3 regions of the Vibrio vulnificus NBRC 15645 genome follow, and region 1 is predicted to be linked to each of the others. Evidence: predicted binding sites of a transcription regulator. Region 1 holds the regulator's gene; each other region holds the start of a gene.
The links. The regulator MetJ, encoded in region 1, represses methionine synthesis genes. The targets are predictions, from matches to a motif close to TTAGACNTNTANANGTCTAA.
Positions count from the first base shown of each region.

Region 2: a site for MetJ is predicted at 4,199-4,218, ahead of metA (homoserine O-acetyltransferase MetA). Genes of this name have one in related genera too.
Region 3: a site for MetJ is predicted at 7,322-7,341, ahead of metE (5-methyltetrahydropteroyltriglutamate--homocysteine S-methyltransferase). Genes of this name have one in related genera too.

Region 1 is NZ_CP012881.1:1,827,527-1,837,686, forward strand. Features, by position in the region: gene AOT11_RS08550 (malic enzyme-like NAD(P)-binding protein) at 275-1,552, shown strand; gene metJ (met regulon transcriptional regulator MetJ) at 1,638-1,955, opposite strand; gene AOT11_RS08560 (O-succinylhomoserine (thiol)-lyase) at 2,166-3,332, shown strand; gene AOT11_RS08565 (bifunctional aspartate kinase/homoserine dehydrogenase II) at 3,332-5,743, shown strand; gene metF (methylenetetrahydrofolate reductase) at 5,944-6,837, shown strand; gene AOT11_RS08575 (PadR family transcriptional regulator) at 6,944-7,483, opposite strand; gene ppc (phosphoenolpyruvate carboxylase) at 8,095-10,160, opposite strand, start outside.
Region 2 is NZ_CP012881.1:75,016-85,175, forward strand. Features, by position in the region: gene hppD (4-hydroxyphenylpyruvate dioxygenase) at 1-430, opposite strand, end outside; gene AOT11_RS00290 (M20/M25/M40 family metallo-hydrolase) at 841-1,947, shown strand; gene AOT11_RS00295 (bifunctional metallophosphatase/5'-nucleotidase) at 2,180-4,084, shown strand; gene metA (homoserine O-acetyltransferase MetA) at 4,244-5,185, shown strand; gene pilW (type IV pilus biogenesis/stability protein PilW) at 5,341-6,075, shown strand; gene AOT11_RS00310 (hypothetical protein) at 6,168-6,383, opposite strand; gene rlmF (23S rRNA (adenine(1618)-N(6))-methyltransferase RlmF) at 6,440-7,534, opposite strand; gene AOT11_RS00320 (YgjP-like metallopeptidase domain-containing protein) at 7,534-8,046, opposite strand; gene AOT11_RS00325 (glutaredoxin family protein) at 8,181-8,411, shown strand; gene AOT11_RS00330 (LysR family transcriptional regulator) at 8,418-9,287, opposite strand; gene AOT11_RS00335 (MFS transporter) at 9,382-10,160, shown strand, end outside.
Region 3 is NZ_CP012881.1:2,698,324-2,708,483, forward strand. Features, by position in the region: gene AOT11_RS12480 (YgiQ family radical SAM protein) at 1-17, opposite strand, end outside; gene AOT11_RS12485 (EAL domain-containing protein) at 227-2,689, shown strand; gene AOT11_RS12490 (EAL domain-containing protein) at 2,791-5,253, shown strand; gene AOT11_RS12495 (hypothetical protein) at 5,344-6,030, shown strand; gene AOT11_RS12500 (DUF4250 domain-containing protein) at 6,134-6,334, shown strand; gene metR (HTH-type transcriptional regulator MetR) at 6,346-7,257, opposite strand; gene metE (5-methyltetrahydropteroyltriglutamate--homocysteine S-methyltransferase) at 7,565-9,901, shown strand; gene pta (phosphate acetyltransferase) at 10,020-10,160, opposite strand, start outside.

The sequences.
Region 1 (10,160 bases):
GTTAGCTATTGCTGTTTGAGAAAAAAGGTCGCTTATGCGGCCTTTTTTGCATTCAGCGTCTAGGTGACGCTTTCTCTCAAGCACCCTCCCTTATGCCATCTGGTCTTACTTCTATCTTATTCACAATTTTTATAGATTTGCCTCGCAATCTTGGCTAGGAAGATTGACTTATATCAATTAGAATTTCTCTCTAAATTGAACAAAAAGGCAGAGTTTTTGTTCAAGCTAAAGTGTTCCCCCCTTTACCGTACACGCAAAAAGAGAATAACCATTTATGTCCGATGACAATAGCCAGCAAATGACCCCTGAAGAAGTACTTCGCCAACAAGCTCTTGATTATCATGCTTTGCCAACGGCGGGTAAAATTGCCGTCGCTCTAACCAAACCTGCGGAAACCGCTAAAGATCTTGCTTTAGCTTACAGTCCAGGTGTCGCAGAGCCGGTTCGCGAAATCGCACAGAACCCAGACAACGTTTACAAGTACACCTCAAAGGGAAATATGGTGGCCGTTATCTCTAACGGTACGGCAATTTTGGGCCTAGGTAATTTAGGTCCTTTGGCATCAAAGCCAGTAATGGAAGGGAAGGCGCTGCTGTTTAAGCGTTTTGCTGGTCTTGATTCTATCGATATCGAAGTGAAGCATCGCACCATCGACGAATTTGTGGATACGGTAGCGAACATTGCAGATACCTTTGGTGGTATCAACCTAGAAGACATCAAAGCCCCGGATTGTTTTGAAATTGAAAAACGTCTGATTGAGCGTTGCGATGTACCCGTTTTCCATGATGACCAACACGGTACGGCGATCGTGACTGCCGCTGGTATGCTGAATGCGATTGAGTTGCAGGGTAAAAAGTTGAACGAGTGTATTATCGTTTGTCTTGGCGCTGGGGCTGCTGCGGTGGCGTGTATGGAGCTGTTGATCAAATGTGGCGCGATGCGTGAAAAGATCTATATGCTGGATCGCAAAGGTGTGATTCATACACGTCGTGATGATCTCAACGAATACAAGCAACTGTTTGCCAACAATACAGACAAGCGCACACTAGAAGATGTTATCAGCGGTGCGGATCTCTTCCTTGGCGTGTCTGGTCCAAACCTAATGCCAGCAGAAGCGCTGAAGCTGATGGCGGATAAACCGGTTGTGTTTGCGTGTTCAAACCCTGATCCAGAGATCAAGCCAGAGCTGGCGCATGAAGTGCGCAGCGATCTTATTATGGGTACAGGACGCAGCGACTATCCAAACCAAGTGAACAACGTGTTGTGCTTCCCATTTATTTTCCGTGGTGCACTGGATGTTCGTGCTAGTGAAATTAATGATGAAATGAAGTTGGCAGCGGTTGAAGCGATTCGTCAATTGGCGAAAGAGCCAGTGCCAGAAGCGGTATTGAAAGCGGCAGGTGTTGAATCGCTCAGCTTTGGTCCGCAATACATTATTCCAAAACCAATGGATTCACGTTTGTTGCCTCGCGTGGCGAAAGCCGTTGCTCAGGCGGCCGTGGATACCGGTGTTGCTCGTATTCCAATGCCAGAAAACTACATGGCCGAGTAAATCATAGCCTAAACAAACGGGACGCTTTAAGCGTCCCGTTTTTGATCAGATACCACTTTCCCCGGTGTGGTAAAGCTAACGAGGTTTAGTCGTCATACGCTTCAAATTCAATACCCATCGCCGTCATTAATTCTTTGGCTTCTGTTGGGATATCATCCGGGCGATCCTTTCTGAGATCTTCATCCGTCGGCAGTGGCTGGCCTGTGTACGCATGCAGGAATGCCTCACACAACAACTCACTGTTTGTTGCGTGGCGTAGGTTGTTAATTTGACGACGAGTACGTTCATCCGTCAGAACTTTTAGTACTTTAAGCGGGATAGAAACGGTAATTTTTTTTACTTGCTCGCTTTTCTTTCCATGCTCTGCGTATGGACTTATGTATTCGCCATTCCAGTCAGCCATTGCGCACCTTCAGAGTAATAATCGGTTAATAAAAATTGTAAGCGGAGATTTTAGCTGGATTTACCGCCATAAGCAAAGACATATGGACGTCTAGAAGTGTTGACGTCTTAAATTTTGATGGTTAAAGTGACAACTATTAATGGAGAGGAAGGCGTCCGATAACAGTAGCGCATTCTTATTAAGAATTCATCTTCGCAGAAAGGAAACATCATGAGTCACCACAAGCCAGCTACGATTGCCGTTAGAACGGGCATCGAATCCGATACTCAATACCGTGCCGTTGTGCCACCGATCTATTTGTCGACGAACTATGGTTTCTCTGCCTTTGGTGAAGTGCCTAAATACGACTATACCCGCTCAGGCAACCCCAATCGTGGCTTACTAGAGCAAGCGTTGTTTGAGCTTGAGTCTGGTAAAGGTGCGGTGGTTACAAACTGCGGGACATCGGCACTCAACTTGTGGGTTTCTGCTTTTTTAAGTCCTGACGATCTTATTGTAGCCCCTCATGATTGTTATGGCGGTACCTACCGTCTTTTCAATACTCGAGCGAAGAAAGGGGATTTTAAAGTCCGCTTTGTCGACCAATCCGACAGTGCTGCACTGGATGCAGCGTTAGCGCTTAACCCTAAGTTGGTGTTGCTTGAAACACCTTCCAACCCGCTCGTGCGTGTGGTGGACATCGCGGAAGTGTGTGAGAAAGCCCATAAAGTGGGTGCGTTGGTGGCGGTCGATAACACCTTTTTGACACCGGTGTACCAAAAGCCTTTGGAGCTGGGGGCAGACTTTGTGATTCACTCGACAACCAAGTACATCAATGGGCATTCTGATGTGATTGGCGGTGTGGTGATCACAAAAACCGAAGAGCACGCAACAGAGCTAGCATGGTGGGGGAACTGCCTTGGTGCAACTGGCACGCCATTTGACAGCTATATGACGCTGCGTGGCATCCGCACCTTGGGGGCACGTATGCGCGTGCATGAAGAAAGTTCGCAACAAATCCTCTCTTATCTGCAAACTCAAGAGTTAGTCGGCACCATTTATCACCCGAGTTTGCCAGCGCATCCCGGCCATGAGGTTGCTAAAAAGCAGCAATCGGGCTTTGGCTCGATGTTGAGCTTTGAATTTGCTGGCAGCTTCGAGCAATTGAAAGTGTTTGTGAAAGCGCTAGATTTATTTTCATTAGCGGAGTCACTTGGTGGTGTCGAAAGTTTGGTTTGTCATCCTGCTTCCATGACTCATCGTGCGATGGGAGAGGAAGCGCTCGCAGAGGCTGGCGTCACGCAACAGTTATTGCGTTTATCCGTGGGGCTGGAAGATGCGCAAGATCTGATTGCTGACCTCAAGCAGGCCTTTCAACAAGCGAAGGAGAGCTGTTAATGAGTCAAGTTCGACAACTGCACAAATTTGGTGGAAGCAGCCTTGCGGATCCGGATTGCTATCGTCGTGTGGTGAACATCCTCAAAGAGTACTCGGGTGACAACGATTTAGTGGTGGTGTCGGCAGCGGGTAAAACCACCAACCGCTTAATTGAATTTAGTGAGGCGCTGGAGAAGGACGGCCGTTTGGCTCACGAAGCATTGCAAGCTTTGCGTCAATATCAAACCGGCTTGGTGGAAGCACTGATCGCGTCGAACCAGCGTAGCGAGCTGCTTGATCAACTTGCTGATGAGTTCAGCACGTTGGCCGAGCTCTCCGCACCACTCACCACCGCGCAAAAAGCAGCGATCTTAGGCCATGGAGAAGTGTGGTCGTCGCGTCTACTGGCTGCGTTGTTGAACCAACATGATCTCGCTGCGGTGGCTCAGGACGCGCGTGCGTTTTTACGGGCTGAAACAGGCACCCAACCTGAAGTGGATCGAGCTCGTTCTTATCCTCTGATTAAAGAAGTGTTGGCGCAGCACTCACATCGCCGTGTGGTGATCACCGGCTTTATGGCGCAAAACCAAGCAGGCGAAACGGTCTTATTAGGGCGCAATGGCTCTGACTACTCTGCTACCGTGATTGGTGCGCTGGCGGAAGTGGCTAAAGTGACGATTTGGAGTGATGTGGCTGGGGTGTACAGCGCCGACCCTCGTTTGGTCAGTGACGCTTGTTTGCTGCCGTTACTGCGTTTGGATGAAGCCAGTGAACTTGCGCGCTTAGCCGCTCCAGTCCTGCATAGCCGAACATTACAGCCAGTGGCACAAAGTGCCACCGAGCTTAATCTGCGTTGCAGTTACACGCCTGAGTCAGGTTCTACCCGTATTGAACGCGTGTTGGCGTCTGGGCGCGGTGCCAAAATTATCACCTCGCTTGATGATGTTATGTTAGTGCAGTTGAACTTCTCTGCCGGTCATGACTTTGAGCGCCAGCAGCAAGAGGTATTGCGTGCACTCAAACGCGCGCAGTTGGAACCATTGGCGTTTGAAGCACAAAAAGATCAATTTAAGCTGCGCTTAGCGTATACCACAGAAATTGCTGGTGGCGCTTTGGCACATCTGCAAGAGTTGGGTTTGGCCGCCGAGATCAAGCTGAAAGAGGGTTTTTCGCTGGTCGCCGCTGTCGGGGCTGGAGTCACGAACAATGCCAGCCATTGTTTTGGGTTCTACCAACAACTGAAACACTCTCCTGTGGAGTTCATTTCTGAAGCTGAATCAGGATTGAGTTTGGTTGCGGTGATGCGCCGAGTCGATATTCCGGTACTGGTGAAAGCGATCCATACCCAACTGTTTCAAGCCCAGAAGCGTGTGGCATTGGCTCTGTGTGGTAAAGGTAATATCGGATCCAGTTGGTTATCTCTGTTTGCGCAGCAGAAAAGTGAGTTGGAAAAACGCCATGGTATGAACTTTGAGTTGGTGGCCGTGGTGGATAGCCAAACTTATCTGTTCAATGAACAAGGTTTAGATGCCGCAGCAGTACATGCGCATTTTGATGATGACTCGGTACCGAATGATGGGGCCAATTGGTTACAACGATTGAGTTCAATCCAAGACTATGACGAAGTGGTGGTGTTGGATGTCACGGCCAGCCGCGAGTTGGCAGCGCAATATTTGGATATTGCCCATCAAGGTATGCACCTCATTTCCGCGAATAAAATTGCGGGCTCAGCGAGCAGCGATTACTACTACCAAGTGCAAGATGCCTTCAGCAAAATTGGCCGTCATTGGTTGTATAACGCAACTGTGGGTGCTGGCTTACCGATTAATCACACGGTGAGAGATTTACGCGAAAGTGGTGATGAAATCGTGGCACTTTCTGGCATCTTCTCTGGCACGCTCTCTTGGCTGTTCCAGCAGTTTGATGGTTCAGTACCGTTTGCAGAGCTGGTTGATTTAGCTTGGCAGCAAGGGCTCACTGAACCGGATCCTCGCAGCGATTTGGATGGATCAGATGTGATGCGTAAGCTGGTGATCTTGGCTCGCGAATCAGGCTTAGACATTGAGCCTGAAAACGTGAAAGTGGAATCTTTGGTGCCTGAAGAGCTTAAAGAACTGTCTCTTGACGATTTCTTTGACCAAGCCCACTTATTGAGTGAGCGTTTGCAAGAACGTCTCACTAAGGCGCAGCGTCAAGATCAGGTGCTACGCTATGTTGCTCGTCTAGAAAAAAATGGTAAAGCTCGTGTCAGTGTTGAAGCGCTACAAAGAGAGCATGCTTTGGCGAACTTGTTGCCGTGTGACAATATCTTTGCCATTGAGAGTAAATGGTATCGTGATAATCCTTTAGTAATTCGTGGCCCGGGGGCTGGGCGTGAAGTGACTGCTGGCGCAATTCAGTCTGATCTCAATCGCTTAGCTGGCTTGTTCTAAGATAAGACGGATGATTTGATAGGGACCCAAGCGGTCCCTTTTTTCTACTTGAACTATGCTCATTATGAACTTGAGAAAAATTCATAATCACAAGGTTGACATTAAATCGTATTCAATACATTCTGTGGACATATAGACGTCTAAACGTCGATTTAAGGATTGAGATTTATTTTGTGGCGAAGGGTCACAGGGAGAGGAAGATGGGATACACGCACGCTAGTCATATCGACGCTTTAAATCAGAATATCGCTGAGTTATCAGACAATATCAATGTTTCCTTTGAGTTTTTTCCGCCAAGTACGCCGCAAATGGAAGAAACGTTGTGGAATTCGGTACATCGTTTAAAAACACTGCAGCCTAAGTTTGTTTCTGTGACTTACGGTGCGAATTCAGGTGAGCGTGATCGCACACACTCAATCATTAAAGAGATCAAAGCGCAGACGGGCTTAGTTGCTGCTCCACACTTAACCTGTATTGATGCCAGCCGTGAAGAGTTGATCAATATTGCCAACGACTATTGGGCGAATGGCATTAAAAATATCGTGGCACTGCGAGGTGATATTCCTCCTGGTGGTGGTGCGCCAGATATGTATGCGTCGGATTTGGTGACGCTACTTAAGTCATTGCACGATTTTGATATTTCAGTGGCAGCGTTTCCAGAAGTGCACCCAGAAGCGAAAAGCGCTCAAGCGGATCTGCTCAATCTAAAACGTAAAGTGGATGCCGGAGCAAACCGTGCAATCACACAGTTCTTTTTTGATGTAGAAAGTTACTTACGTTTCCGCGATCGCTGTGTGGCGGCAGGCATTGACGTTGAAATTGTCCCTGGCATTCTCCCAGTTTCTAACTTCAAGCAAGCTTCTCGCTTTGCTGCGCAGAATAACGTTAAAGTGCCTGGTTGGATGGCAAAGCAGTTTGAAGGCTTAGAGGATGATCCTGTGACGCGTCAGCTTGTGGGTGCAAGTCAGGCCATTGATATGGTTCGTATCCTAAGCCGTGAAGGCGTGAAAGATTTCCATTTCTATACCCTAAACCGTGCAGAAATGACTTACGCGCTTTGTCATACCTTAGGGGTTCGTCCAAAGAAAGCATAAGTTGACTTTCCATCTCTCCCTCATATAAAAACGGCTCCCTTATCAGGAGCCGTTTTGCTATTTCAAATCATCACCGCCATATTGCCTAGCGTATGTGGCTGGTGGATTAGCCGAGGATATCCAGTTCGGCTAACACTTCTTCTGCCCAGCGTACCCAAGCTTCACGCATCATTAAATTACGGCGCAAGGTGAGGCGCTCTAGGCGGCCTTGCTTATCCAGTGTCGATGGTGTCGCGTAGTACGCGGCTTCAATTTCTTTGTAGTGTGAGACAAGCTTGCGAGACTCTTCTACTAACTCAGCAAGCTGAGCGCGGTAAGGTGTAGAGGGTTGTACTGAGCAAGCCATCAGTTTTGCTGAAAACTCGTCGCGTACAGTTGGGTGGGCTGTCGGTTGATCAAACCACTCACCTAATGCTGAGCGTCCAGCGTCGGTAATTGAATAAACTTTGCGATCCGGCTTGCCTTCTTGCGGTTCCAATACACAAGTTACCAGCTCTTTCTCTGCCATTTTATTCAGCTCACGGTACACCTGTTGGTGACTTGCTTTCCAAAAGTAGCCGATAGAAGCGGAGAATTCTTTAGTGATATCGTAACCGGTCGCATCGCGAGTGCTTAAAACGGTTAGAATTACGTGTGGTAATGACATGTCTTCAATCCAAATGGTCAATAAACTTATGAACAAGCTGCCTGCACGGCGTTTACATTCTTGTTGATGCAATTTGTTTATGTGCAGTCAGCACCAACAATGTTGGTCCTGTCACCTTTAAAGCCGTTTATCACCTAGGGTGGATGGAGCGATTCCATCAGGCTACGGAAATAATATTTGATGTGTGATCCGCAGCGGATGAGTAGTATATCTAAATAATAAGCATAAAGTGGAATAGCAGGACAATATTACCCAAAAAACTAACAAAATGCTCAATAGTGATATTTTGTAGAATAAAGTGCTTTTAATGTGCGTCATTTGGTTTTTAATGTAGCTTTATGTTCTGGTTTTTTGTTGTTGTTCTTACATGGTGATGGTGATCTGGAGCACAGAATGAGTAATTTTTATAAAATGGCGGCAAGAACGAATCGTGGCTGAAATGAGTGCTTGAAACGCCTGATGATGCTTTCCTCTCATTGAGAGATGTGGGGAGAGAATATCAGTGACAAGAGGAAAAATGGCATGAGGCCATTGAAGAGTAGGGGGCAAGGATGGGCTCTGAAACAAAAAGAGCTGGCGTAAGTCGCCAGCTCTTTTACGTCTCAATGAACTTAACCGGTGTTACGCATACCTGCGGCGATACCCGCGATGGTCACCATCAACGCTTCTTCAAGCTCTTCCGATACCACGCCAGCTTGGCGAGTGCGGTAAAGCAATTCTGCTTGAAGCATATTTAACGGTTCGATGTAGATATTACGTAGTCGAATAGACTCTTGACCCCAAGGATCGCTTTGCATCAAGTTCTCGTTGTTTTCGACGTTAAGCACCGCTTTGATGTCGCTTTGTAGCTGATCACGTAAGCGATCACCAAGAGGTAGCAGCGATTTGTCAGCGAGACGTTCATCATAGTAACGAGAAATCTCACTGTTACACTTTAGGTACACCATCTCAAGCATGCCCAAACGCGTGGAGAAAAATGGCCATTCACGGCACATTTCTTCTAAAAGCGCTTGATGGCCTTTGTCAATCGAGTACTGAATCGCTTCACCAGCGCCTAACCACGCAGGCAATAGCAAGCGGTTTTGGCTCCAAGAGAAAATCCAAGGAATGGCACGTAGGCTTTCCACACCACCATTTGGGTTACGCTTAGCAGGACGAGAGCCTAGTGGCAGTTTACCCAACTCCAGCTCAGGTGTTGCTTGGCGGAAGTAAGGGACAAAGTCTGGCTCACCACGAACCACACTTCGGTAGGCTTCGCAGCTTACTTGCGACAGCACTTCCATCAGATCACGCCACTCTTGTTTTGGCTCTGGTGGTGGCAGCAAGTTGGCCTCAAGGATCGCACTGGCGTACATGTTGAAGCTGTTAACAGCCACATCAGGCAAACCGAGTTTGAAGCGAATCATCTCACCCTGTTCGGTTACGCGTAGGCCACCTTTCAAGCTCTTTGGTGGTTGAGACAGCAGCGCTGCATGAGCTGGTGCACCGCCACGACCAATGGTACCGCCACGGCCATGGAATAAGGTCAGCTCAATGCCTTCTTGTTCTGCGACGTTCACTAAAGCTTCCATCGCGTGGTATTGAGCCCAGCCTGCCGCCATTACGCCGGCGTCTTTTGCTGAGTCGGAATAGCCGATCATCACCATTTGATGGTTTTGAATAAAGCCACGATAGAGGTCAATGCTCATCAGTTGTTTGATCACCGCTTCGGCGTTGTTTAAATCGTCGAGTGTTTCAAACAGTGGGCAAACATCCATGCGATAAGGGCAGCCTGATTCTTGCAGTAATAGGTGCACAGCGAGTACATCAGAGGCTGTTTTGGCCATCGAGATGACGTAAGCACCAAACGCTTCACGAGATTGCGCGGCAATGATTTTGCACGTATCGAGCACTTCTTTGACTGGCTCTGAAGGTTGCCAATCACGCGGTAGTAGAGGGCGCTTCGATGACAATTCATTGGTCAAGAAAGCGATTTTGTCTTGTTCGCTCCAGTGATTGTAATCACCAATGCCTAAGTGACGTGTCAGCTCTGAAAGGACATCAGCATGACGGGTGCTTTCTTGGCGAATGTCTAGGCGAACAAGATGTACACCAAACGCTTTGACGCGACGCAGTGTATCGAGCAGTGAGCCTTCTGCGATCATGCTCATGCCACATTCACGTAGTGACTGATAACAGGCAAAAAGAGGATCCCAAAGTTGCTCAACGCTTTGCAGTGGCGCTTTTACCGCCAGCTTCTGGCCGTTAATTTTCGCATCCAGGATCTCTTTGGTATCACTCAGCAGCGTGCGCAGTTGTTTCAAGATGGCGCGGTAAGGCTCGTGTTCATCTTCCCCTGCCAATTGACGAACGGTGTCGTTGCACTTGGTCATTGACAGCTCGCTGATCAACTCATTGATGTCTTTGAGGTAAAGATCCGCCGCTTTCCAGCGCGAGAGGAGTAACACTTCACGTGTCACAGTATGGGTCACAAATGGGTTGCCATCTCGGTCACCGCCCATCCAAGATGAGAAGTGAACAGGGCGAGCATCGATTGGCAAGCCTTGGTCTAGATAGTCTTTGAGCTTTTCATCGAGTTCACGTAGGAAATCTGGCACCGCTTCCCAGAGTGAATTTTCCACCACGGCAAACCCCCACTTCGCTTCATCGAGTGGCGTTGGGCGCTGCTTGCGAATCA
Region 2 (10,160 bases), 1.5 Mb from region 1:
GAAAGTCGACATCGTAGATACTCTGCTTACCGTAGCGATCAACAAAATAGAGCAAACTGCCACCAATGCCATGCACAGCAGGGATACTCAGTTCCATCGGTCCTATTTCTGTTTTGTATTCTTCTGCGCCATTGGTCAATGCGTGCTTAAGTGCTGACGCTGCATCTTGCACTCGAAATGCCATCCCACATACTGAAGGTCCATGAACGTTTGCAAACTCCTCAGCCTGACTGTGCGGCTGAGCATTAACGACAAAGTTGATATCGCCCTGGCGATATAACCAAGCTTCTTTCGAGCGATGCTTGGCGACTTCCGCAAAGCCCAGCGAGGAAAACAAATGCTTAAGCTGCTCGATACCTGTGTTATCGGCGGCGGTGTATTCGACAAACTCAAATCCGTCTGTGCCCAGTGGGTTGATTGCATCCACCATGACTTTCTCCTTTTAGACTGCGTTTTATTTTGGTTAACACTTTGTTAACTTGAACCAGAGTCAGAAGAATTGGAATAGCGCCTGTCTACTGGAGAAAAACTCAATCCACACGCCAAAATGTAAAGCATTTGTTACACCAAAAGCGAATAACCATAATTTGACACAAAAGCGTGCCATTCCCTCTTCGATTACCCCTTTGCGTTGTACGAGCCAATTTACAGACCAATCGTAAATGTAAATTTTATGTTAACCACTGAGTAATGATTATTTTCCCGTTGTTTCAAACGTCATTATTGTGTCAGTCCGTCCGTTTATTTGATTCAACGCAGTTTTATTGTCTGCCAACTATGCACAATAGAGCATTCTGTTCCTACACGGGCGCTGCCCACAGCAAAAGAGAGATCAGCCGAATGATTCCAGTAAACCAAGAACGTCTTATCGAGCATTTTTGTCAGTTAGTGCGCATCGACAGTGAGTCGATGAATGAAAAAGCAATTGCCGAAGCGCTGGCTGAACAGCTCGGCGACATGGGCTTTAGCGTGCACAAACTGCCTGTGCCAGAACACATCTCGAATGGCTTTAACGTCTATGCACGCTTAGAGGGTGAGCTTGAAGGTTCCATCTTATTAAGTTGTCACATGGATACCGTGGCGCCGGGCAATGGCATTGAACCTGTGATTGAAGATGGCATTATCCGTTCAAAAGGAAACACCATTCTTGGTGGTGATGACAAATCGGGCATCGCTGCCATTATGGAAGCCGTGCGTCTGCTGAAAGAGCAAAATCAACAGCACAAAACCATAGAGCTTGCCTTTACTGTGCATGAAGAAGGCGGCCTGTTTGGTTCCGAATATTTTGATATGAGCTACGTCACGGCTCAGCAAGCGATTGTACTGGATACAGGTGGCCCAATTGGCTCTATTGTCACGGCAGCACCTGGCCAACAGAAAATCGTCGCTACGATTAAAGGTCGCCCTGCTCACGCAGGTTTGGCGCCAGAAGAAGGCATCAGTGCCATTATGGTAGCCGCCGATGCCATCAATCAAATGAAACTGCTGCGTATTGACTCGGAAACGACTGCCAATATTGGTTCGGTTCACGGCGGTCAGGCGACAAACATTGTCATGCCAGAGTTGAAAATTGTTGCGGAAGCTCGCTCGCTCAATGCAGAAAAGCTCGATGCACAAGTCGAGCACATGATCACGACTTTTGAGCGTGTCGCCGAAGAACATGGTGCGAAAGTGGAGATTGAATCGAGCCGCGCGTACAACGCGTTTGTGCTTAGCGATGACCATCCTCACGTCGTGGAAATTAAGCAAGCTTTTGCGGACATTGGTGTAGACGCCATAACCAAAGGCACTGGAGGCGGTAGTGATGCTAATAACTTCAATGCCAAGGGTTTAACGACGGTCAATCTGTCGACCGGCATGTCAAAAGTACACACAACAGAAGAGTTCATTGCCATTGCGGACATGGTCAAAATCACCGAATTTTTGACTCACTACTTAGCCAAGTAATCCCTTTGACGCACTGGCCCTGCCAGTGCGTTTTCTCTGTTATTTGTTTCCTCTCATATTAGTTTCCTCTTAAACCCAAAGTCTGATCACCCATTCCGTTGAAAGTTCTTTAGATCTCGCAAAGCAATGAAACGAGAGTTTATCTTTCATGGATTTATCGATAATCATCACATTTAGTTGCTATTCAAATGATTACTATGCATTTAGTTTTAATTAATAACGTGATAATCAAATGAAAAAGACCCTTTTAACCAGTGCAATTGCGCTCTCCCTGACTTTTCCAGCCCTCGCCGCGAATGGCGATATCCATAACGTCACTATTCTCGGCACATCTGACCTTCACGGCCATTTTATGCCTTGGGACTACGCCGCGGACAAACTCAATATGAGCGGCAGCCTGAGCCAAATCGCCACCAAAGTAAAAGCGATTCGCCAAGAACAAAATAACGTCATTTTGGTCGACGCAGGTGACACCATTCAAGGCAACTTTGTCGAAACGTTTAAAGAAGAGCCGATCGATCCAATGATGCTCGGCTTCAATGAGATGAACTATGACGTTTGGGTATTAGGCAATCATGAGTTTGATTTTGGCTTGAACGTGCTTAATCGCTCTCTCACCCAATTCAAAGGCACCTCTCTGGCAGGCAACATTCAACGCCCTGATGGCAACCCGTTTTTGCCGGGTTACACCATCATTGAGCGTGGTGGGATAAAAATCGGCGTGATCGGAATGGACACGCCCATGACGCAAGTCTTCGCTGAAGGAACCAATCGCCTTGAAGGGATGACCTTCACCAACCCGACGCTGGAAGTGAAAAAAATCGTCAAGCAGATTGAGGGCAAAGTCGATGCGATTGTACTAGTTGCCCACATGGGCCTAGACAATGAAAACGACATCGCAGACACCGGTGTCACCGACATTGCCAACGGAAATCCAGAGCTTGATGCCATTGTGGCCGGCCACATGCATACGCGCATTGATAAAGCCGTGGTCAATGGCGTCATCATCACCGAGCCCGACAAATATGGCCGCGCGCTGTCACGCATTGACTTGCAGTTTGAAGAGCAAAATGGCCAATTCACCTTGATCAACAAAGACAGCTACACCTACAAGATCAAGGGCATCGATTCGGATGACAAAATGGAATCACTCTACGAACCGTATCACAAGCGTCTGCGTGAAATGGCCAACCGCGAAGTAGCGCAGCTAACTGGCGTCAACTTAGTACCAGAAAACGACATTCGCGGTATCCCGCAAGTGCATATTCAAGACACAGGGATCAGCGCTCTTTTCCAAGAAGCAAGTTTTTTCTATGCACCTCAAGCCAACGTCATTGCACTGCAAATTGACAATGACAACGCCAAGCTGGACGTAGGCCCAATCAAAGCTAAAGACATCGCGTACAACTACCAATATGCAGGCGGTGAGATCACGGTTTACCAAATGACAGGCAAAGAGTTGAAACAGTACATGGAGTGGTCTGCTGGTTACTTCAATTCGGTGCAACCGGGGGATGTGACATACAGCTTCAATCCTGAAAGACGCGCCTCAAAGTACTCAACCAACGACTTCTTCGCGGGCGTCACCTACACCATCGACTTAACTCAGCCAGCAGGCCAGCGCATTACTGATCTCAAGTTTGCCGATGGCAAACCCGTGTTAGACGACAGCGAGATTCGCCTCGGCATGAACAGCTACCGTATGGGCCATTTGACCCAAAAAGGCGGTGTGTTAGAGGGCCAAACTTTCCCTGTTCTGTTTGATACCGAAGCAAAATATGGAGAGGAACAAGGCACCATCCGAAATCTCACCATCCGCTACCTCACCGAGCAGAAACAAGGACAATACGTTGGCCAACCGATGCAACGCTGGAAACTCTCTGGTTTGCAGGGGTTTGAGAAAGAAGGGGCGATCGTCAAACAGTTGATCAACAAAGGCAAAATCGATGTACCTGCCAGTGAAGATGGCCGCTACACCAACATTGCTTCAATAAATGTCAAAGCACTGGTGTTCACTAATCCACAGGCTAAAAACGAAGCCATTACTTCTCGCCTTGCTAAAATTGAGGAAGCATATCCTGCTGAGAAACAACATCTTAAACGCGAGTTGATCCTCATCGAAGCCCTGAACCCATAAACCACGTCTGTGCACCTCTTAGTAGGTGCACATTTTTCTCTCGCAAAATTGTCACAATAAAATTTCCTTTCGCCCCCTTTTGCCTGTCGACATCACAAAAAAAATAGGATAGGTTTAGATGTATAGACGTCCAAAAGAGATTAGCTTAGGGAGAAAGCTGTGCCTATTCGTATTCCAGATCAATTACCAGCGGCAGATGTTTTGCGAACTGAAAACATCTTCGTCATGAGTGAAACTCGTGCCGCCAAGCAAGAAATTCGTCCGCTGAGGGTACTGATTCTCAATTTGATGCCGAAAAAAATTGAGACAGAAACTCAGTTTTTACGCCTGCTCTCTAACAGCCCTCTCCAGGTCAATGTCGAGCTGCTGCGTATTGACGATCGCCCGAGCAAAAACACCCCGACTGAACATCTCGACAATTTTTATCGTCAATTCGAGATGGTGAAAAACCGTAACTTTGATGGATTGATCATCACAGGTGCGCCGCTAGGCTTGGTGCAGTTTGAAGATGTGATTTATTGGGATCACCTCAAAACCATCATGGAATGGGCGAAATCACACGTTACCTCAACTCTGTATGTCTGTTGGGCTGCGCAAGCAGGCCTGAAATTGCTTTACAATTTGCCAAAGCAGACACGTAAAGAGAAGCTCTCTGGCGTGTATCACCACCGTATTCACAAACCTTATCATCCGGTTTTACGTGGCTTTGATGATTCCTTTTTGGCCCCCCATTCTCGCTACGCCGATTTTTCGCCAGAGTATCTCGCAGAACACACCGATTTGGATATTCTCGCGACGTCTGACGATGCAGGCGTTTACCTAGCCACCACCAAAGACAAGCGCAACGTCTTTGTTACTGGCCACCCAGAATATGACCCGCACACGCTGCACAATGAATACATTCGCGATTTGGGTGAAGGCATGGAACCGGCAATTCCGGTTAACTACTACCCCAATGACAACCCAGATAATCCGCCAATTGCAAGCTGGCGTAGCCACGGACACCTGCTTTTCTCGAACTGGTTGAACTATTGCGTTTACCAACAAACGCCTTACGATCTCGATCATTTCAGCGAAGACGCGTTCACCAAAGACGAATAGCGCCACACGATATCAAACCTTTTTTACAACAGGTCGCCTTTGAGGCGGCCTGTTGTCGTTTATGCAAAGTGACTCGCATTGTCGATGTCGATTGATAGGCAATAGACCCCAAGGATTTATCATCTCTTCAGGCCACATTAAAAAGAACGAAAACGATGAAAAAACAAACTCTTCTTTTGCCGCAATTGGTAGCACTTACCCTTTTGACCGGGTGTGTCACAGTCACTGAAGGCCAAGCACAAAAAGATCCGGACCCAATTGGCATGGCAGAATCTCGCATTGCCTTGGGGCTTGGCTATCTCGAAAATGGCGCGATGATCAAAGCCCATGACAACTTACAACAAGCCCTGACACACGCTCCTGATTATTACCGAGCACAGCTTTCCATGGCCCACTACTACGAGCGTGTCGGTGAAAACGGCAAAGCTGAAGATATTTATCAAAAATCGGCTCGTCAGCACCCCAAAAACGGCAACGTATTGAACAACTACGGCACGTTTTTATGCAAAAAGGGCGAGTATGACAAAGCGGATCGTTTGTTTAATCGTGCTATTGAGCAGCCATACTACTACTTGATTCCTGCCAGCTATGAAAACGCCGCTTTTTGTGCTCTGAAGGCGGGAGAAAATGTAAAAGCGCAAACCTATTTTACTCGTGCAATTGACTACGACCCACACCGCCCTAAATCCATTTTGAACCTAGCGAAGCTGGAAGTGGATGCTGGTAACTACACCCAAGCACGCCTACGTTTGATGCGCTTCCACCAAAGCTATGGGCTGCAAATCCCCTCGCTTAAACTGATGATCGATTTAGAAGACAAAGCAGGTAATGTGGCGTTGGTGAAAAAGTATCAGAGTGAATTGGACAAATTGACGGCCCGCCAAGGCTAACGAGTGCTGGCGTGTGAAATCAAAAGGCGCGACCAACAAAAACCTCTGCCCAAAAAGCAGAGGTTTTTTTATGGTTTTACCGCCCACATTACTCAACGTCTTGACGTTGAGTTGCGGATTTTGTAGCGATCTTTTCGGTGCGTATTGCGTAACTTACGCACCTTCGTTTTTCTCTTAATCGTCAGATATTCACGGTAAATAATCCGAATAAACGCAACTAAGCCAATGATGAGCAGAATGGTAAAAACGCTCAGGAAGCTTTCACACAACCAATCTGGCTGACAGGGTAGATAAATTTCAAAATCCATCGCATGCCCTCCTATTACGCAACCTATTCGTTTTTAACTCGGGATAATGGTCTCCATCACCCTCGCAGTTTTATCCACTCCCCTCTTTGTTGTTTGTCCATAAATGACCAAGCAACAAAGCGACTGACCTTTTGTCCTTGGCTCATTTCGACGACACGAATACTGCGTACACCTAATTTTTCCAACTGTTTACGTAGAGGTCTTACGTTGTCTTTCTTCGAAACGAGCGTACTGAACCACAAAACCTGATGGGCAAAACGCTCACTTTCGTTCGCCATGCGCTTCAAGAAGGAGGATTCTCCACCTTGGCACCACAACTCAGAATTTTGACCTCCGAAGTTAAGTATAGGTTTGTTTTTCGAGATTTTTTGTGAACCAGCTTTTGCTGTTACACCTTTTTTCAAACGGTTGGCAGCGAGGTTGTCTAATTTTCGTTGTGTGCCAAACGCCGCTTCCTGCGCCGAAGCGTGAAATGGCGGGTTGCATGTCGTCACATGAAAGTAGTCTGTGGGGCCAATAATGCCTTGGAAAATATGCTGAGACTGGTCTTGCAATTTGAGATCAAGCTGCCCCTGCAGTACAGGGTTAGAGTCGGCAATACGCTGCGCGGACTCAATCGATTTAGGGTCAACATCACTACCGGTGTAAGACCAACGATAGTCACAAATCGCAATAATGGGATAGATGGCGTTTGCACCAACACCGATGTCCAACGCCTGAACTTTCTCATGAGGAAATTTACCTTTCACCTCTCCTTCCAAGAGCTCCGCTAGACGATGGATGTAATCCGCACGCCCTGGGATTGGTGGGCACAAGTAGCCTGCTGGGATGTCCCAATTTGCCACTTGATAGTAAGCACTGAGCAGCGCTTTATTGAGCATTTTTACCGCAGTTGAATCTGAAAAAGAGATACTCGCCTCCCCTTTAGGATTTTTGATCACAAAAGGAGCAAGCGATGGCAGCGCCTGCGTTAACTTAGCAAAATCGTAACGCCCTTGATGTTTGTTGCGCGAATGCAGCCCAGCACGCGTGACTTTGACAAAATCACAACTCGATTCAGACATATTGAGATCACAACTTTTTTTCTTGTGCGGTGTTGGGGCTCGTTTCGCAGACTCTAATGGTTTGGCTGATTTTCGTTTGTTCGTCATTATTTTTTTGCTTCCTGAGCTTTTAAATCGAGGTAAATCATAAACAGACGAGCATCCAGCTCCAGTTGGTGATAGTCCGGCTCCATGTAGCAGCAAAGAGAGTAAAAGGCTTTATCATGCTCTTTCTCTTTAATGTGCGCCAGTTCGTGCACAACCAACATGCGCAGCAAAGGCTCCGGCGCCTCTTTAAATACGTTGGCAATGCGAATCTCATTTTTCGATTTTAGTTTTCCGCCGTGGTTGCGAGACACGACACTGTGCAAGCCGAGGGCATTGTTAATCAGATGAATTTTTCCGTCGTACACCACTTTACTGATGGGGCCCGTTTTCTTCATAAACTGGTTTTTGATCTGCATCGCGTAGTCAAACAACGCTTTTTCGCTGCGAATGTCGTGACGTGCTGGGTAGCGTTTATCAAACCAAGGAATTAAACGTTGCGACTCAATCAATTGGGCCACTTGCTGCACGATATGCTGCGGGTAACCCTGAATGTAGCGAAGTGACGGATGCATCATGGAATCAGACCTGATCATTTTTCAAAGCGCGCTAGTTTACCTGACTCCGCCCCTTGATTCATCGCTTTTTCTTTTCGTCCGCAGCGAAATTGGCTACACTTGCGCCCCTTTTCATTACATGGCAAGACAAGATGAAACGTGTCGTCCTCTATATCAAAGACAAATGTCCACACTGCAAAGATGCGCAGCGCTATCTGGATAGCAAAGGCATTCAATACCGCTTGTGTAATGCCAAGATGCATCGCGGCCGTAAAGAGCTCGACGCGATTGGTGCGCGCTCTGTGCCAGTACTTAAAATCGGTGACCGCTTGATGATTGGTTGGAACCCGAAGAACTTTGAACGCATGTATGGCGATAAGTGATCACAGCTAAACATACTGCTTTATAAATTCGATAAAGGTGCGATCCGCCACCGAAAGATAGCCGCCACGTCGCCAAGCCAGTGCTAGGTTGAGGGTGACGGGCGGAGAAAATGGCACGCCGACCACGCCACTCTCATTCTCGGTCACCAGTTGAAGCAATGCTGTAATGGCAAACTCTCGCTTTACGATCTTCAAAATCAATGGCAATAGATTGGTTTCAAAAGAATACTGCATTTCAATGCCATGCTGCTGGCTAAAATGATCGAGAAAATCGCGGTGGAAATAACCCGATTTGAACATCACCAGTTCATGTTGAAAGAATTCTTCAAAGGTGAGTGATGCTCGTTGCGATAACGGATGCTCGCTGCCGACAACCGCCATCATCTGGCTAGAGAATAGGTGGTCGATTTCTAAATCGTCCGGTACGTCGTTTTCCGTGATCACACCAATGTCCAAATCCCCATCAAGCAGCATCTTACGAATCGACTGCGTCCCCGCTTCAATCAGTGTCAGTTTGAGGTTGGGATAATGGCTTTTAAAGGCCATTAAAATTTCTGGAAAGAAATAGCTGCCCATCATGCTTGGCGCACCGAGGCGCACCTCACCTTTCTCAAGCCCCTTCAGTTCATTCATCGCCAACTCCGCATCATGCAGTTGCTGTACGACTCGTTTGGCATGTTCATACAAGGTTTGCCCTTCCGTTGTCAGTGCGATCTGTTTGTCATCACGTTTAAATAGAGTCACACCGAGGCTTTGTTCGAGCTTTTTGATTGAGACACTCAAGGCAGGCTGCGCGATATGCAGAGACTGAGCTGCACGAGTGAAATTTTTCTCTTCGGCCACCGCCAAAAATTGTTTGAGTTGTTTCGATTCCATCTAGATCAAAAATATATCGTCATCATATTTTTAATATATTTTGTTTATCACGATGTGACTGATACTGTGCTCACAAATCAGTAGGAGAATTAAGATGTACGAACTCGGCAGCTCTCAGTATCGCCATATCACCATTGCCTTGGCACTCGGTTCGTTTTTAGTTTTCTGTAATCTTTACCTCTTTCAACCCATGCTGCCCAAATTGGCCTTGGAATACGCGGTATCGGAAACACAGGTAAACTGGGTCTTTGCCGCCACCACACTGGGCTTATCCCTCAGCCTTGTTCCCATGGCGGTGTTGTCTGAAAAAATAGGCCGACGCACGGTCATGTTAGCAGGCTTGTTCACCATCCCTCTTTGTAGCGCAGCACTGTTGCTCAATGACTCTTTCTTATTTGTGGTTCTGTGTCGAGCCCTGCTTGGCGTTGCGCTCGCAGCCTTTGCCGCTGTTGCGGTGGCGTATATGGCGGAAGAGTTACACCCAAAAGCGTTTAGCCACGCGATCGGTGGTTATATCGCCGCCAATTCACTTGGCGGTATTAGCGGACGAATCAGTGGCGGTTTGATGTCCGACTGGTTTGGTACCACGGTCGCGATTGAGGTGATGCTGCTCTTCACGCTACTGGGCGTGATTGCGGTGAGCTTTTTGCTGCCCAAGCAGAAACATTTCTCCCCCAGCACTCACAGCTTATGGCAACACAATCAGACCATCGTCCAGCACCTGCGTCACACCCGAGTTTGGTTGGCGATGGTGATCGGCGGACTCAATTTTGCCCTTTTCGTTAACCTCTATTCCGTGATGGGATTTCGCCTGGTGGCAGAGCCGCATGGCCTACCCGTTGGCCTCGCTTCATTGATTTTTTTGTGTTACCT
Region 3 (10,160 bases), 870 kb from region 1:
GTAATATCGCTGTGCATAAAATAACCTCAGATTTTGCGAGCGCGAATTATAGCGGCTTGTGAGACCACTATCCACAACTACATAACCCTAGTTTTATCACGTTTTTTTGCTAACCAAAGCCCACTGGTAAGAAGCAAGGTAAAAACTGTAGAGGTAGTCAAGGTTAACGATGGGCAACGATTCTATAATTATGAAACAAGAGTCGTATTTGGCATGGAGTTGGCCCATGGATGAGAAGTTAGTTGGTTCGTCGAGTGAAGTTCAGGATCATGAAAATGTCATTGGTGTCGCGTTTGACTGGCGGCTCAACTTTGTTACTCAGCGGTTTGAATGCGAAGAGAGTACCGCCTATGCCTTATTTGGTGTGGAGATCTTTCCGATTACCACTAAGCAACTCATCCAATGGTTGCCGATTTCTCAACGGAAAAAAGCGATAGACGTTTTTCGCCAAGTGTTAATGACGGGTGTCAGTCAACGTTACCAATGTGCGCTCGTGACGCCGTTAAACATTGTCACGTTTGTTGAGTTTGATATTGAAAAACAAGGGGAGAATCAGCTTGCTGGAACCGTCACACCATTATTGCTCCTGCGTGATGCCGATGAAGTGGCCGAGCTGTTTTATCGCTTGTTTGAAAACGACCACCATGGCATTTTAGTGACCGATGAAGAGACTCGCATCCTCGCGTGTAATGCCTATTTTGAACGCCTTACTGGGTATCATCGCCGCGATCTTATTGGACTTAAATCTCGTATTTTTAACGCAGACAAACACTCCGAGCATTTCTATCAGTCGATGTGGCACGCCCTTGCAACGGAGGGCAGTTGGTCTGGGGCGATTTTGACCCGAACCTCAGGGGGAGAGAATACGCCACAAGATCTTACCATCCAGAAAGTGACTTTAGCGGGTCGAGATTATTTTATTGGCTTTAGTGCTGATCTCTCTACGCATCTCAATCGCCTTAATGATCGGGAAAAAGGAGGCATTGATCTTCTCACTCAATTGCCCTCTAAAGAGAAGTTCCTGCGTTTATTGGAGGTTTGGTACCAAAGTGAAAGTGACAAATCAACGCTCCTCCTTCTGGCAATACAACCGAATTTCTCTTACAGCACAGAGCTGAATGCGAAAAGAGAATTTGCTCAGTTTCTGTTTGAGCACAGCCATAATCACTTAGTGGGCTATCTTGGCAATGATCGCTTTGTTGTTGGGCTGGAGATTAAACATCATCCGCATATTTCTCTCATTCGTCAGGTTCGCCAACGTATGAAGCGATTTTTTCACGGTTTCAAGCAAGCCAAAGGCGAAGTTTCGCAAGCGCTAACCCAAGGAAAAACCGGTGTTTCGGTTCTCGGTGTTGACGCAAAAACGCCGGCAGCACTGTTCACTCATGCAAATCAGGCTCTGTTGGAAATGCATTCAGGGCAGCAACGACACATCAGTTTTTATGATCACGCTATGCACTTGCAAATCGAAAAGAAAAAGCGCTTAGAAACCTTATTGCTTGAGTGTATCGAGCAGAAAACCATTGAGGTGCATTACCAACCGATTATCGATCTACAACAGTGGCGAGTAGATAAGTTCGAAGCCTTGTGCCGGTTTCCCCCCGAATTGAGTGAACAAGCCTCGGTTCAAGAGTTGATCAATATCGCCGAAGACTTGGACATGATTGAAACCCTCGACCAGCAGGTGGCAAGGCGAGCATTAAGCGATCTTGAGTATTTACAGTCGTGTTTTGGGCCACAAGTAGGCATTTCGTTTAATCGTTCCATCAGTTCTTCAACGGGTGTCAGTCAGTTGTTGATGCAAACGGCGTTGCTGATTGATGAAAGTGGCGTACAACCTGAGCAAGTGACGGTGGAAATCACGGAAAATGCCTATTTTGAAAGTGAAGAACACAAAGCCGATGGACTGAAGCTGCTGCGTAAAGCGGGCGTTTCTGTTGCCGTTGACGATTTTGGTACCGGTTACTCTTCGTTTCAATACCTCACACAATGCCATTTTGATGTGCTCAAAATCGATCGCGCGTTTGTGCAAAATATTCGTGTTAACTCCAATCAATATCGCATTGTGCGTTCGCTGACAGAGCTTTCGCATCAACTGGGTTTGCGGGTGGTCGCTGAAGGGGTAGAAAGCGAAACCGAGCTGCAAATTTTGGCACAAATCGGTGTGGACAGCGTTCAGGGGTACTTTTTTGCTAAGCCTTTTGCCCTCAAAAGTGACGCTCAGCAGCAATTCGAAGCGCTCTCTTTGGCGCCCTACCAGAAGAAATACGGCTCAAAAGGGTGCGTTTGCGATCTTGCCACGCCCGCCACGCCACATCTTGACCCAGGAGACCCAATCTCATTAGCGTTTGAATATTTGCAGCGAGATGATCTCAACATTATCCCGGTGGTGGACGGGCGGAAATGTGTAGGGTTTGTCGATAGAGAAGCGATGAACTTACATTTAACGCCAGGGATGGGCACAGAGCTGGAAACTATGAAAGAAGCCGGTTTGTGGAACAAGCGCGTCAATCAAGTGATGGTGTTGAATTTTTCAACACTGCACTGGCACACACAAATGAGCGCGTTGGCGGTGGTCATTAACCAATTGGAATTGTTTCCTTGGATCATGGTGGATGACGATGGAGACTATAAAGGGGTGATTGAAATGCACTCGGTCCTTAAATATTTGCGCAAGAATCTTAGTTAGTTCGACTGGTGTAACTGCGCCTCATCACCTAATTTTAAAGAGGCTAGGGTTTTTATTAACGTCAACGCAGTGGCTAGCGTGAGGTTCGTTAAGGAAAAACTATGTTACAACCTTCCAGAGGAGAGTGGCGCTCTGGCGAACATTCCACCAAGTCATCATCGTATGGCTGGCAATGGAAACACGGTGATGCGTGCTTACATGTTGATGAAGCGCTGTTTCGTCATTTTTGGCGTATCGGACTGAGTGAGGATGTCAGCGCGTTATTTTGGTCTTCGTTTGCCACCATCGACAAACTGCAATTACTCAACTTGCTTGATCGAGCGTGCCAATCCAAAAAATCAGGCAGCTACCGTTGTTGGATTAGCCTCAACTCGGTCAGCCACTATGTGCTGTTTCGATTTGTTCCCCAAGCGGAGAATGCCGTAGAGGGGGAAATCCGCAAACTGTTTAGTGTCGATACCAAAGGGAATGAGTTTTCGACGCTGTTTCGCCAAGCGTTCGACAATGATCATCATGGCATTCTGCTCACAGATGCCACAACACAGATCTTGCTGTGCAATCGCTACTTCGAAAATCACACCGGTTACAAGCTCAATCAAATTGTTGGGCAGCGCGCGTCGATTTTGGATTCAGGTAAGCACAGCGATGAGTTTTATCAAAGCATCTCTGAAGAGGTAAACAGCAAAGGGTTGTGGCAAGGCGTGGTGCTTATTCGTACCTTTGGCGGTGCGATTGTGCCGCAGGAACTGACGCTGCAAAAACTCACTTGTGACGATAAAATCTATTACCTTGGTTTGTATGTTGATTTCTCTGACCGACTTTATCGAATTGCTGACATGGAACATGGTGGCGTTGAGTTGTTGACACAGCTGCCAACCGAAAAGCAGTTTACCCAGCAACTGACGGTACGCTGGATGGACTCGAACAATGATGATTTGTTAATGGTGCTGGCATTTTTGCCCAACTTCGCGGCAGGTGATGAATATGAACTGAAACAGCGCCTGTCAGAAAGCTTGGAGAAAAACCGCATCAGTAGCGCCGTGGGTTATTTAGGCGGCAATCACTTTGTTGCGGCGATCGAATGTAACAAAAGCCAAGGACCGAATCAGGTTCAAATCATTCATCAAACCATCCGTAAGTTTTTCGCTCAACTGACCCATTTGAGTGGTGAGGAAGTGCAAAATGCGGTGTTGGGCGGGAAAGTGGGGGTTTCGATACTTGGGCATGATACGCAAAACCCTAAAGTGATGGTGTCACACGCGGTACAAGCCATGCTTGAGCATGATGGTCAGCATAAAGGTATGATCACCTTCTATCACGGTTCGATTCACCGAGAAGTGCTGCGCAGAAGAGAGTTGGAAGAGCTGGTGGTGCGCTCGATCAAAGAGGAATCGGTAGACGTGTTTTACCAGCCGATCGTCGATACGGCGACGTGGGATATCGCCAAGTTTGAAGCGCTGTGCCGTTTTAAAGACAAACATGGCCAGTGGCAGAATACTCAAGAAATGGTTGGCATTGCTGAAGATCTTGAAATGGTTGCCGATCTGGATTGGACAGTAGGCAAGAAATCGCTCGAAGGGTTAAAAGTTATCCACCAACGTTTTGGTCGGCGGATTGGCATTACCATCAACCGTTCACTCAACACCAAGTTGGGTGCTGAAGAGGTGTTGCAAAATGCCGAGCAGATGGTTTGCATGTACGCCGATACACCTGAGTTAGTGACAATAGAGCTGACGGAAAGCGCGTATTTTGATAGCGAGTCGAACCAATCGGAATTGATAAAACGCATTCGTCACATGGGGGTGAGCGTCGCCATTGATGATTTCGGCACAGGGTATTCCTCTTTCACCTATCTGAGTGATTGCAACTTTGATTTGCTCAAAATCGACAGAGAGTTTGTGACCAATATTCGCATTGGTACGCACAAATATCACATCGTCCGAATGATCACGGAGCTATCCCATACCCTTAACGTGAAAGTGGTGGCCGAAGGCGTGGAAACCAAACAGGAATTGGAAGTCTTGTGCGGGTTAGGGGTAGATTTCATTCAAGGCTACTTTTTCTCTAAGCCCCTGCCTTTGGATCAACTGCACTTAGCTTGGAACTATCAAGCTCAACTGAGTGACTTCCTTGAAAGTAACGAGAGTGTGCGAAGCATGGGCGTGCTAAGGCTCTCTTTAGCGACGCAAAGCACGCTTGGGCCTCAAGACACCCTTGGGCAAGCAAAAGCGCTTTTGGATGCGGGCAGCCTTACGGTGATACCGATTGTGGATGATGATGAATGCCTCGGCATTGTCGATAGCGAAACGCTCAATTTGCATCTTTCCGCGACGTTAGGCACAAAACTGGAAACCATGAAAGATCTCTCGATCTCGAAACGGACGCTAAATCAGGTGATGAAGACCCAGTTCTCGAGCATCAGCTACCAGACCAAAGCGGTGGATATCGGCGAGTTGATCGTTCAAGAGTTGCCATTCCCTTGGGTGGTGTTGGATGAGTTGGGCAAATACATGGGCGTTGTGACGCAAAAAGAGGTACTGCGTTACTTTGCTCAGGGATGTTAGGCATGTGGCAATCTGAAGGACATCAATTGCTGTTCGATAAGGCTTTGGGTATCATGCCTGCCCAGTTTTAATCGCATAGCGTTATTCATCATGGTTCAGTTCTTACTCTCTTCGTTTGCTCCAATGTTACTAGGAGCACAACTTGTTTTGACTCTTGTTTTGGTTAAAGGCGATATTTGCCCGGGCCAACGTGGCCGCATTCATAAACTGCTTCCTGCGATTGGTTTGATGTGGATGGCGGTCTCTTCCATTGAGATTGCTGCATTTTTAGTGGTGTTTGCCATTTTCTATTTCTACTCCAAAGTACAAACGGGCAAAACGCGTGATGCAGGGCCACTTTGGGTTCTCTACTTAGCCGATGGCTTAGCGGTGTCGTTTGTTGCGATTCAGGCGATGAAGCAACCCATGTGGGGGGCGTCTGTGGCGACGGTGATGATGGTGGTACTGCTTGGCGCGGCGTTTGCGCACTTGTTGTTAGTGATTGCTCGCTCACGTTTGCAAGCCTTCCACCGCATTTTGCCGTTTAGCGGTATTGTGGCGGCGATGGGCCTAGCGCTTTCGTTGCTGGCTGTTGCGTCTGGCTTTGATGAACAGGCACAGACTCAAGCCATCACCTTGATTCTCACCAGCCTAGCGCTGGTCATTGGCGGCATTGTGGTGTGGTGTTGGCATATTTTCACCGGAAAAACCGCCAGCAAACTTCAGCTTTCAACCTCGTGGCTGATGGTAGTGGCTGCCACCGTCTCTATGCAGATTTTGTTTGTGGTGAATGGATAAGTCTCATCTCTGACGAACATTCAAACATTTAGACCCGCTTCACTTTATCCACTTGAAATAGTGACTACGCTTAATAGAGATGTACCAACAAAGGAGCGTAGTCATGGATCTGAGTAACGTCGCCCGTTTAGACAGCATTATTCTACTGGGCATCGTCAACGAGAAGTTACGACTGGAATGCGACAGCTTTGAAGATCTGGTCAGCATGTACGAAATGGACGTTGAGCAAGTGGTTGGCAAACTGGATGGTTTGGGCTACCAATACGATCCGCTCACCAACCAATTCAAATCATACTCTCGCTAGTGATCATTCCCTTAAGCCATCTTGATGCCATCAAGATGGCTTTTGCATTGTTGTCTTGCCGTCGCAAAAAAGGCTTGAAGATAGCGTTTGTCTTTATCGGCATTGCGTGTGGCGGCAAACAGTCGTCGCCACAATCCCTTACCTAATGGAATACTGGTGATCAGCCCTTGGCGAGAAAATTCGCTGATCGCCCAGTTGGGCAAAGCCGCAACCCCCAAGCCGGCGGAAACCATCTGCACCAGCATCAGTGTGTTGTCTGCTTGTTTCCAGCGAGCGGGCTCGACACCGGCGGGCGCTAAAAAGTGTTTCACCACGTCTAAACGTTGTTTTTGTACCGGATAAGTCAACATGGTCTGATCGGCGAGATCGTCAGGTTGTAAGCGCTCTTTGCTTGCAAGAGGATGGTTGGTGGCGGTAATCAGGCGCATTTCAAAATCAAACAGTGGCTCGTAATGCACTTCAGAGCGAGGCTGGATATCGGACGTGATCACCAAATCCAGTTCACCAGCCATCAAAGCGGGTAGGGGCTCAAAGCCAAAACCGGAGGAAAAATCGAGGGTTACGCTCGGCCAGGTCAACTGATATTCCTTAAGAGCAGGCATGAGCCACTGGAAGCAGGAGTGGCATTCGATCGCCATGTGTAAGCGGCCATTCACGTCTTCTTTTAAGCTCGCCAACTCATTCTCTGCTCTGGCTAACTTTGGCAAAATCTCGTCGGCTAAGCGCAGCAAAATTTCCCCTTCTGAGGTGAACTTAACGGGGCGAGTTTTGCGCAAAAAGAGCTGACCACCAATGCGCGCTTCCAAATCTTTAATTTGATGCGAGAGCGCCGATTGAGTGAGATGCAGTGATGTCGCTGTGGCGGTTAATGAGCCTGTGTCTCGCAATGACGTTAGTGTTTTTAAGTGTTTTAGCTCAATCATGAATCCCTCTCAACCAATCGCTCGTTACATGAGCCTTTTTAACTTACCCAGTTTTTTTGGAGCTGTAAACATCTAGACGTCTATTTATTTTTTTGCTGATGTTTCTTTTCTTATGATGAATTTTTCTAATAAACAAGTTGAATAATTGGAGATTGTCGAAACGCGAGGTTAGCGAGATAGTTTAGCCATCCGGACATCTCGAGAGATGTGACGAATAAGATGTATTGCATCCGCTCAGCAGCCGTTTGTGAGCCGCCTAACCATCCCAGCATAGAAAAATTACGCATAGAAAAATAAGGAATTTGACATGACAACGACCACGCATATCCTCGGCTATCCCCGTATCGGCGAAAAACGCGAACTCAAATTTGCCCAAGAAAAATATTGGCGCGGTGAAATCGACCAAGCTGAACTGAAAAAAGTCGGTGCGAAGTTGCGCCACAAAAATTGGCAAACTCAAGCCTCAGCAGGGCTTAGCTTTGCCGTCGCAGGGGACTTCGCATGGTACGACCATGTTCTGACCACCACCTTGTTGCTTGGCCATGTGCCAAAACGCCATCGTCATGGCTTCCCCGATTTGGATACCTTGTTCCGAGTAGGCCGTGGTCAGTCGCAATCGAGCTGTCCTTGTCATGGTGCGGCCGCGTCAGACATGACGAAATGGTTCAACACCAACTATCACTACATCGTGCCAGAGTTCACGAAGGAGGACACCTTTGAAGTCAGCTGGCCGCAACTGTTTGAAGAAGTGAACGAAGCCGTACAAGCTGGCCACAAAGTAAAACCGGTGCTGCTTGGTCCACTGAGTTATCTCTACCTTGGGAAGGAAATTGAAGACGGATTTGACCGCTTAACACTGTTACCTCGTTTGCTCACCGCATACCAAGCGATTTTGGCCAAGTTGGCCAAGCAAGGTGTTGAATGGGTGCAAATTGATGAACCTATTCTTGCACTTGAGTTGGAAAAACCTTGGCTTGATGCATTTAAGCTTGCTTACCAAGTGATCCGCAGCGAGGTAAAAGTGCTGCTGACCACCTATTTTGACTCTGTGGTTGATACGCTCGATCGTATTGTCGAGCTCTCAGTGGACGGCCTTCATGTTGACCTTTCTGCCGCACCAGAGCAATTGGATGCGGTGCTGGCTAAGTTGCCGCAAAATTGGGTGCTGTCGCTCGGGGTTATCAATGGTCGGAATGTGTGGCGTTCGGACGTCAAAACGCAGCTAGCGCGACTTCAGCCGGTGAAAGTCGCATTGGGCGAGCGCCTTTGGATCGCCAGTTCATGTTCGCTGCTGCATTCACCGGTGGATTTAGATCTCGAAGCGGGTTTGTCTGCAGAAGTGCGTAGTTGGTTTGCTTTTGCTAAACAAAAAGTGTCGGAAGTGGTGCTACTGGGTAAAGCGCTGGATGGTGATGCGGCGGCGATTGCACAGTGTGAGGCGTACAGCCAGCCAATCCAAGCACGCAAGTCGGCTGCTCATGTACACAAAGCAACGGTGCAGTCACGAGTGAACGCGATTACCGCAGAGCTTGCACAGCGCAGTGTGCCTTATGCGGAACGTGCGCGACACCAAGCTGAGGTATTGCAGTTGCCGTTATTGCCAACCACGACGATTGGTTCTTTCCCGCAAACCAGTGAGATTCGTGTTCAGCGCAGTGCCTATCGCAGTGGTCAGCTTTCTTCAGCAGAGTATGAACAGGCGCTAAAGGGCCACATAGCGGATGCGGTAAAACGCCAAGAAGCGCTCGATCTCGATGTGCTTGTGCACGGTGAAGCGGAGCGCAACGACATGGTTGAGTATTTTGCTGAACACTTATCGGGCTTCCAAACCACGCAATTTGGTTGGGTGCAAAGCTACGGTTCGCGCTGTGTGAAACCTGCTATTGTGGTTGCTGATATTGAGCGTGAGCAGCCTATCACGGTGGGTTGGTCTACTTACGCGCAGTCGCTCACTTCAAAACAGATGAAAGGCATGCTGACAGGCCCGGTGACGATTCTATGCTGGACGTTCCCGCGTGAAGACATCAGCCGTAAAGCGATTGCCCAGCAACTGGCGTTGGCGCTTCGTGATGAGGTGTCGGACCTGCAAGATGCAGGCGTCAATATCATTCAAATTGATGAACCGGCGATTCGTGAAGGTCTGCCACTGAAAAAGCGTGATCATCAGAGTTACCTAGATTGGGCGGTCGAAGCGTTTCGCATTTCAGCAGCGAGTGCGAGGCCAGAAACGCAGATCCACACGCACATGTGCTACAGCGAGTTCAACGAAATCATTGAGTCGGTGGCGGCATTGGATGCCGATGTGATTACCATCGAAACGTCACGCTCGAATATGGAACTGCTTAAAGCATTTGAAGAGTTCAACTACCCAAATGAAATTGGTCCGGGTGTGTATGATATCCATTCACCAAACATTCCAAGCGAAGAGTGGATTGTCGATCTCGTGAAAAAAGCGGCGCAGAAGATCCCAGTAGAGCGCTTGTGGGTAAACCCAGACTGCGGTTTGAAAACACGCAACTGGCCAGAAACCGAAGCGGCGTTGGCAAACTTGGTGTCTGCAGCAAAACGCCTGAGAAACGAGTTAGCCGAGGAGACTAGCGCAGTGAATCACGAGGCAGTGGCAGTCGTAGAAACAGAAGCTTAAAGCGAGCGCGTAAAGAGACCGAATGAGTCATAAAACAAAAAGGGTTGGCATAGTGCCAACCCCTTTTTCGTTCTATCGCTGCTCAGTCTTACTGACAAGAGACAAAAGATTCAGTGGATTATTGCTGATCTTGAGTCGCTTGGATTGCAGTTAGAGCGATGGTGTAGACGATATCGTCGACTAGCGCGCCACGAGATAGGTCGTTTACAGGCTTGCGCATACCTTGCAGCATTGGACCGATAGAAACAAGGTCTGCTGA